DNA from 4 places in the Viridibacillus sp. FSL R5-0888 genome. Region 1 is predicted to be linked to each of the others. Evidence: riboswitches for the same ligand, from Rfam matches in the RefSeq annotation. Region 1 holds a riboswitch; each other region holds the start of a gene.

Region 1 (2,204 bases):
AAGCTTCGTATTTCTCTCGGAATGATCCTTGTCCACGTTTTTCGTCATAGTAATCTTCTAGATTAAAGCCCATTACTTCGCGAATTTCATGCGGGTCAAATAAGTACCAATCTTCACGTGCTTCAACAGCCTCCATGAAAATATCAGGTAAACTAACGCCTGTGAAAATATCATGTGCGCGCATACGTTCATCACCGTTATTTAATTTCAAATCAAGGAATGGGAATATATCTTTATGCCAAATATCAAGATAAATAGCAATCGCGCCTTGGCGTTGACCTAATTGATCTACTGATACTGCTGTATTATTCAATTGTTTAATCCAAGGAACAACACCACTTGAAGCTCCTTTGAAGCCACGAATAGATGATCCACGACTACGTACTTTCCCCATATAGACACCGATACCACCGCCAAATTTCGAAAGTGTCGCAACATCAGTATTTGAATCATAAATACTTTGTAAACTGTCATCTACTGTATCGATAAAGCAACTTGATAATTGACCATGCGTTTTACCTGCATTTGATAATGTAGGAGTAGCAGTCGTCATATATAAATTACTCATTGCCCAGTAAGACTCTTTAATTTTCGCAAGGCGATCTGTTTTTTCATTTTGCATAAGTGTCATCGCTATAATCATCCAACGCTCTTGGGGCAATTCAATTGGTGTTTTGTCATAATCTCGCGTAACATAACGGTCCAATAATGTTTTCAATCCGATATATGTAAAGATTTCATCTCGTTTAGGTTCAAGCATTAGACCAATTTCTTCAAGTTCCTGTTTTGTATATGATTTTGTTAAAGCTGGATCATATAAACCTTTTTCGACAAGCTTCTCAACTTGTATAGCAAATGCTGTGTATACCTGTCCTACTTCTAATTGGCGTACTGTAGATGCTTCTCTATAAACACCCGCCAATAATAAGCGAGCTGCAACGAATGTCCAATATGTGTCTTCTTCATCTAAAAAGCTTAACGCTTCTAAGCTCATCGCCTTTGTCCATTCAGCGTCAGTTCCTTCTGGATTCTTATTTTCCCAGCGTTCAGACTTTCTAATAAGCTGGCTAATTTCTTCTCTACCAAACTCTTCCTCTAATTGAGATAATAATATTGCTCTTTCATATGTCATTAATTGGACCATATTGTCGTCTCCTTTTTTACAAATATAAAAAGCGATGAATCTGCCTTCTTCGGCAGAGCCATCGCTCTAGGTTTTAAAATTGGAAGCAGGCGAAATCACAACAAAAAAATACTTTTGTAATCAAAAGTAAATTGTTCAATGTAAAGTCTCTCGCTTCAACTCCTCAACCCCCGAAGAAAGTGTCGTCATGCGAAAAAGGCAGGTCTACTGGCTCATGCATCATCCAATTGTCATCCTTCCCAAGCATTGCTCAGTGGTTAATTGACAGTTGTCCGCATTCACAGTTGCGGGGACAGCTTCGGTTTCTCTTCCGAATTCCCTTTTAAACCGTATATGGTACCTTTTTTCGCTCACATACTATATATTGTGTTTTATTGATTAATCTAATCTAACATATTGTGTTCCTATCAGACAAGTAGAATCGTAAAATTAAAGTAAATGAAAGCAAAAGACCTACGAAAAATGTTTTATAATTTCCTATAAAGTCTATTTTATTTTTACAAAACAGTAGGTTAGGATTGTTTTTAAGTATGAAAATAATAAAAAACTACCCAAAATTATATTTTAGGTAGCCAAAGAACTATTTTATTAAAGATTAGTCGTCTTCATACTCTTTTTCGAAATCAAGAATGGCACCAGTCTTAGCGTCAATTTCTAATTCGTATTCATACATGCCATCTTTTACTTCAATTTCATAAACGCCATCTTCTTCATCTAATTCAATTTTAGTAATTGTTCCTTTTGCTTTTGTTAAAGCAATTTGAGAAGCTTTTTGCTCACCGATGAAAGTTGTTGTTGGATTTGGTACTTTTGTAATTCTTTCTTTATCTGTAATCATAGCTTTCCCAGTTACTGCATCGACATCGATATCATATTCATAATCAGCAGTTAAAATCTCAAATTCATATACGCCATCTTCACGGTCATATCCTGCTTTTTTTACTGTACCATTAACATTTTGTAAAGCAATTTCTTTGGCTTTTGTAATGCCTATTACTTTTGCAGGTGTTGAAGGATTTGCTGAATCGCCAGTGTTAGGAGTATTTGGTTTAGTAGTTGT
Region 2 (2,204 bases), 1.1 Mb from region 1:
AGTTGCAGCTCTTTTCCATCTTTTTCTCTAAATGCTTTACCCTCTACTTTTTTCCAGCCTGCTTCATCTAATAACTGTTCTGCTTTCGCAATATCATAGTCATATGGATTTATATCAATCTTTGTGTAATCCAATACAGGTGGGAACAGTGTATCTGCCTTTTTTTCCATACCATAAAAAATATTATCGATTACTGCCTGTTTATTGAAAGCATAATTGAGTGCTAAACGCACTTTATGATCTTTAGTTGCTTCTTTGTTTGTGTTAAATAGTAACGTTCTTGTAGCAGTAGGCTCTGATAATTTAGTTTCATATTTCCCTGAATCCTTTAAAAACTGGAAAGAATCCTGACTAATGACTCCATTACCAAAAATAAAATCAAGTTCGTTTTTCTCAAAAGCTAATACTCTAGATTCTCCGTCTGTAATGACTTTGACAACTACCTTTTCTACTTTAGGTTTAGTACCCCAATACTTTTCATTTCTTTTAAAAACCGCATACTCATTCTTCTTATATTCGCTAAGTACCCACGGACCTGTACCAATCTGAGATTTAAGTCCATCTTTAAATGTGTCTTGGCTGTCAGGAAAAGCAGCTTCTCCAACAAACCTCAAAGGTCTTATGTAAGTTAATTCTTGAAGCGTTGGATAATAAGAATTGTTCAATGTAAGTTTAAAAGTATATTCATCCAATGCTTCTGTGTTTTTGATTTGGTTGATTAACTCTACCCATTCATGTTGTTTGCGATTATCTAAAATTGTATCGAAGTTTTTCTTTACAATTGCTGCATTAAACTTCGAACCATCAGAAAACTCAACATCTTTTCTCAGATGGAATACATATTCTTTGCCATCTTTCGAAATATCCCAGCTTTCTGCTAACCAAGGTTGAATTCCCCCTCCCTTCCCGTAGTAAACAAGTGATTCATATACCATAGCTTGGGAGAAAAACTCATTTGGAAAATATGTATGTGGATTTAAGTCGCCTATATCTCCAGTCATGGAAAATGTAACAACTTTTGATTGATCTTTAACAGACGCATTATCTTGTTCTTTTGCTTTGTTACTACACCCAGTAATAAAACTCGCGAAAATTACTAGTAGAACAAGAAAATTCCGTAGTATCTTACTTTGTTTAATAAACATGTTTAATCACCTTCATTTTTAGAATTTAAACTATTAAAAATACTGAAATACAAAAAAAGCATTCCTAACCCAATTAAAAAGGTTAGAAATGCTCATAGTTTTAGATCAAATTTATCTCCTAGCACTCCAACACCTCCCTATCTCCCGTAGGTTAACAGCATTTTTAGAACAGGCAGGTCTTCTGACTTAGGTTCATCGCTCCAATGCGTCTTCCCGGATATTCCAGTGACTTATTTGCATGAGGCTCACCCTTACAGCGGCGGGACCATGTCGGATTTTCACCGACTTCCCTATTAAGTATTCGCTATTAAACGAACACACCTATTCCAATACTATATGTAATTTTTTTGTGGAAATAAAAAAAGTTTTCCTAATATAAAGTATATTCGTTATTACTACTTAAAGCTATATCAATTTAAAGACTTAATTTTATACAAAAGTTTTACCACAAAAATTTGCACGTTTTTTTTTATATCGTTGCTGGTTGTAAACGTTACATTGCCTTACACCTAAAGTGAAAAATTCCAAATTTATGCTTAACAATAAAAAATAACCTGATTATAAATAACTGGTTCGCTTTTAGAGTACTAAAACTAATTAGAGTATCAATTTTGGATTCAAAAGTGACACGATAACGTATAGCGAATAAACGAAGTGCCGATTTCTATTAAAGTGAAATTAGCACTTCGTTTATTTTATCATTTCAATTCAAATAAAATTGAAAAATTAAGTAACTCAAATTTAAAGATAGAGATTGTCCAAAATGCAAATCATTCCTTGGATATTGAAGAATTCGATACAACAAATTCAATATTAGCTTTATCAAGGGTAGTGGAAAAACTTCAGGAAGCATTAAAGACAATTCAGTGCAATAATGAGATTATCAAAAGATAACCAATTTAGGTCTAATTTAATCGCTAAAACAGATGATAAAGAGGTGCTAATTGCACCCCTTTTTTAATGGTTATTTACATTTTTGCTCCTCAATTCCGAACCCGTTAATAACCCAACAGACCGTTTACATTTGAATCGTTTGAAGTTTCTTTTTATCAATTTTCC
Region 3 (2,204 bases), 1.7 Mb from region 1:
AAAACCTACAATACTCATTGCAAATGGCCCAAATAATACAGTTCCTAAACCTACACCAGTAGGGTGAGAACAACTACCAGTTACAGATGGGATTTTAAGTGCGGATAAAACAAAAGCAAAAGCACCAGATAAGCCAAGCATCATTTTAGTATCTGGATTTTCCTTAATTGTTTTACGTATTGAACGGAATCCAATTATCAAAAATGGAATTGTTACTGCCCACCAGAAGATAGCCCATTCTACAGGTAAGAATCCCTCCATAATGTGCATGGCAAATGCTTGATTTGGAACAATCATGACAAATGCTAAAAAATAAATCATTTTCCAGTTAAATATTGATTTTAACTTATTCATATTATTCTCCCTTTTATTTATGTATTTTTACTAGATATACAGTTATATACAAATAACACCTCCTATGAAATACCTCTCTGGATAGGGCGTACAGCCAGTTTGCAAATAAAAAAGCACTTCTTTCATAGAAAGAAGTGCGTGAAGGAAAAGTCATCAAAAAATAAGACTTACTCACTTTCACACCCATCCTCGTAGGTTGAAACAGTTCCTCACTTTATGGCAGGTCTCCTGGCTTAGAATCCTCATTTTGCTACAGCCTTCCCGTCTATTGACAGTGACATAATGTAGCAAAACTCCTCAACACAGTGGCGGGACCGCGTCGGATTAACACCGACTTCCCTTTTAAGTTAAACGCTAATTTAACACCATAAAGTTTATTGAATTGTTTGATTTCAGAATATAGTGTATCATGAGAATTTTCTTTCTACTAGATTTTTTTATGGAATTTTCAAAAATATTGAAATTGAGTAGTAAGGTAGATATAACTGTTTTTAATAACTTTATATAGGTGTAAATGTAGAATTTAAATTATGTCAAGATAATATTCATAAAAAAATCTATTTGAATCTAGTAAAATTTAGTATATGATAGTTACAGATTTAGAATTTACTGAATAATACAATTGAATATCAAATTTAAAAGTGCCGACATGTTTGGTTTATTGAACATGTAGGATAATAGGGAAATCGGTTAGAATCCGATGCAGCCCCCGCTACTGTAACGCTGATGAAATGATAACACTCACTGGTAAAATACTGGGAAGAGATCAAAGTAAAGTGACGCGTAAGCCAGGAAACCTGCTTTTATAATTATGAACGATACTTTTCGGAGGGAAAGGTGAAGGCTACAGTGGACGATGCTTATTTATTTTGATGTGTTGTCTGAATAATCTAGTTTTTAAACCTTAATTCTTTGAATTAAGGTTTTTTTATTTACCAAAATAAATAACTAGTTGCCAATTTACCCTATTTCCATAGATTTTTCATAAAAAATGATGAACACAGTATGGGAGGATCACGATGACAACTTGGAATTTAGAAAGAATGAAAAGCCATTTGCTCATTTGTAATGGTAGTAGCTGTTTGAAAAAGGGCGGCGAAGAAGTAACGCTGGCAGTAAGGGATGAGATTGCTAGGCTTGGGGTTGACGAACAAATACATACAACTCGAACTCGCTGTAATGGACGTTGCAAAGATGCCTGTGTCGTTATTGCGTATCCACAAGGTACTTGGTATCAAGCAGAATCTCCTGAAATTGGCCGTCAAATTGTTCGCGAATGTATGGATCAGCAAGTTGCACCTCATGTCGTCTACCAAACATTAAATGGCAACATGACGAAAAACCCTACATCAGGAGCGATTAAAGGTATTTCGAAAAACAAATAGTTAGATGTAACGAAAAGGAGATGTTTGAATGTCGCAACTTGGCAAACTTTATGTAGTTGGTTTTGGTCCAGGAGATTTTAAACATATTACAACTAGGGCAGTTGAAGCACTGCAAGAAAGTGATTTTATTATCGGTTATAAAACGTACGTTGAACTCATTCAAGATCTAATTGATAGTAATACATCTGTCATCAGTACCGGTATGACTGAAGAAGTTTCTCGGGCTCAAGAAGCCGTAAGACAAGCTGAAAATGGTAAAAAAGTAGCGGTCATTTCAAGTGGTGACTCAGGTGTGTACGGTATGGCCGGACTAGTTTATGAAGTGTTAATAGAAAAGGGATGGACAGAAGCAACCGGTGTTGAAATTGAAGTTATTCCTGGCATTTCCGCTATTAACTCTTGTGCTTCTTTACTTGGCGCACCGGTCATGCATGATTCATGTACGATCAGCTTAAGTGACCACCT
Region 4 (2,204 bases), 3.1 Mb from region 1:
TTATATTAGGGAATAATGTTAGCTTAGCCGCTGTTAGTGACAATGAAGAAGAACTTAAATCTGCTTTTGAAGCACTAAAAGTTGGCGGTAAAGTTGGTATGGAGCTACAAGAAACATTTTGGAGCAAATGCTATGGAAGTTTAAAGGATAAGTTTGGTATCGAATGGCAATTTAGCCATGAGGGTGAAGAAGCTTAATATATTGGTATTAGATAAAACTTTTTGCAGTACTGTCCAGGCCTTAATAAGATGAATAAAAGAACATTGTATAAACAACAGCAACTGTTTGAATTTTAGAACAGTTGCTTGCTCTTTATAAAATATATTTTGGCACATTAATATGGTTTATCTAAATAATATCAAATTTTTTTGAAATAGTAGTTGAAAATAGAACCCCTCCATTTTAAACACCCCATTGAATAAATCATTTATATCTATAATAAGAAGCATACACTTTGCTATTAGTATACAGAAATACTAATATTCTATCGAAAATTCAATCAATAATTTATATTCAACATAAATCCTTTTTTAAATTACATGTAAATAATATTATGAATATTTGTATTACATTATGGTAAGATGGTGATACAACTGAATAATGTGTAGAATTGGGTGCACTATTTTCAATAGATAGCTGCTTAAAAGGGAAATCGGTTAGAATCCGATGCTGTCCCGCAACTGTATGTAGGAGCAAACTTTTAGATCCACTGTTAGAACTGTAATGGGAAGGGAAAAGTGAGCGATGATGACAAGCCAGGAGACCTGCCTAGTTTAGTACACACCAAAAACCTACGTGGATAGGAGGTGTTATGTGATAATGAATAGAAACCCTATTTATATGATCACTGTACGACAGCGTATTAGAGAAAGCGTTTGGACTAATGAGGATTTAGAAGCGATTAAAACTTCTGTTTTTCTGTTTAGAAACGTTTATTCTAGTATGTATTGTCGAAACAGGGAACATATTAATTAATCATAAAAACATCTTTTATTAATTGATAAAAGGTGTTTTTTTATTGAACAGATAAGGGGAATATGAATGAATATTGAAGAGTTTAAATTACAGTTAAAATCGATGGTGATGCTCTCACAAGTAACAGATACAGTTTGTACTTTATTACAGGCGAAGAACGTGATTGAAAGCTCCATTGAAAATTGTGAAATTGAAAATATTGAAGAAGAATTAGGAAAGCTAGAAAAGGCTTATACAAGTGTATATAACGAACTTGTATATTACCCACATGATTTGATTGAAGCTAGTATTGATTAAAAGATGAAAGTGTAACTAATAATTATACTAAAAAAACTGTATTTAACGGTTTGGTAATCATATAAAATATAATTATTTTTATATTTAGAATATACTGAACAATTTATAGTTTGTGTGTTATAGTAAGTGAACAATTGAATATCGTGTAGGCTAAGGTGCGCTATCTTAAATAGATAGTCGCTTAAAAGGGAAATCGGTTAGAATCCGATGCTGTCCCGCAACTGTATGTTGGAGCAAACTTTAAAATCCACTGTTAGATTTGTGATGGGAAGGAAAAGTAAGCGATGATGACAAGCCAGGAGACCTGCCTTAGTTTAGTACACACCAAAAAACCTACGCGGATAGGAGGTGTTAGAGAGATTTTTTCAAGGATTATTATATCCTAGTACGATAAGCGAATTTGAAAGGGAATAGTGTGTCATTTTTTATTATTCCTGATTTTTTTCGATATTTACTATATTAAAAATCATCAACCACCTTTTAATGTTTTTCATTAATTGGTGGTTTTTTATTGAATTGGAGGATTGAAAGATGAAAAGTACAGTTATTGGATATCCATATATCGGGCCTAATCGTGAATGGAAAAAAACTATCGAAGCTTTTTGGTCAAAAGAAATAAGTGAACAACAATTCGAAGCTCAGATGAAAGAGTATAGATTAGCAAATATTCAAGTTCAGCTAGATGCAAAGATTGACTTAGTAACCGTAGGTGATTTTACATACTACGATCGTATGTTAGATTTAGCAGCAATGTTTGGAATTATTCCTGCACGTTATAAATGGAATTCAGATTTAGTATCTCTAGAAACTTACTACGCTATGGCACGTGGAAATCAATCTGCTCCTGCAAGTGAAATGACAAAGTGGTTTAATACGAACTATCACTATATTGTACCTGAGTATGAAGGACAAACTTTAAAATTATTGAACAA

Evidence for each region. Region 1 has a riboswitch for cobalamin ahead of MKY02_RS19810 (ribonucleoside-diphosphate reductase subunit alpha). Riboswitches for the same ligand answer to the same signal wherever they lie in the genome.
Region 2: it holds a riboswitch for cobalamin, as region 1 does, so the genes downstream of both, nikA (nickel ABC transporter substrate-binding protein) here and MKY02_RS19810 (ribonucleoside-diphosphate reductase subunit alpha) in region 1, are expected to answer to the same signal.
Region 3: it holds a riboswitch for cobalamin, as region 1 does, so the genes downstream of both, MKY02_RS11520 ((2Fe-2S) ferredoxin domain-containing protein) here and MKY02_RS19810 (ribonucleoside-diphosphate reductase subunit alpha) in region 1, are expected to answer to the same signal.
Region 4: it holds a riboswitch for cobalamin, as region 1 does, so the genes downstream of both, MKY02_RS04475 (hypothetical protein) here and MKY02_RS19810 (ribonucleoside-diphosphate reductase subunit alpha) in region 1, are expected to answer to the same signal.

What each region holds. Positions count from the first base shown of each region.
Region 1 covers NZ_JBBPAU010000001.1:4,011,273-4,013,476, forward strand. The annotation lists gene MKY02_RS19810 (ribonucleoside-diphosphate reductase subunit alpha) at 1-1,144, opposite strand, end outside; cobalamin riboswitch at 1,325-1,503, opposite strand; gene MKY02_RS19815 (PepSY domain-containing protein) at 1,740-2,204, opposite strand, start outside.
Region 2 covers NZ_JBBPAU010000001.1:2,897,006-2,899,209, forward strand. The annotation lists gene nikA (nickel ABC transporter substrate-binding protein) at 1-1,145, opposite strand, end outside; cobalamin riboswitch at 1,300-1,485, opposite strand; partial or broken gene MKY02_RS14485 (hypothetical protein) at 1,842-2,039, shown strand; gene MKY02_RS14490 (class I adenylate-forming enzyme family protein) at 2,164-2,204, opposite strand, start outside.
Region 3 covers NZ_JBBPAU010000001.1:2,320,910-2,323,113, reverse strand. The annotation lists gene MKY02_RS11525 (energy-coupling factor ABC transporter permease) at 1-354, opposite strand, end outside; cobalamin riboswitch at 556-739, opposite strand; cobalamin riboswitch at 984-1,173, shown strand; gene MKY02_RS11520 ((2Fe-2S) ferredoxin domain-containing protein) at 1,374-1,739, shown strand; gene cobJ (precorrin-3B C(17)-methyltransferase) at 1,768-2,204, shown strand, end outside.
Region 4 covers NZ_JBBPAU010000001.1:891,050-893,253, forward strand. The annotation lists gene MKY02_RS04470 (VOC family protein) at 1-197, shown strand, start outside; cobalamin riboswitch at 596-786, shown strand; gene MKY02_RS04475 (hypothetical protein) at 1,042-1,272, shown strand; cobalamin riboswitch at 1,409-1,598, shown strand; gene metE (5-methyltetrahydropteroyltriglutamate--homocysteine S-methyltransferase) at 1,804-2,204, shown strand, end outside.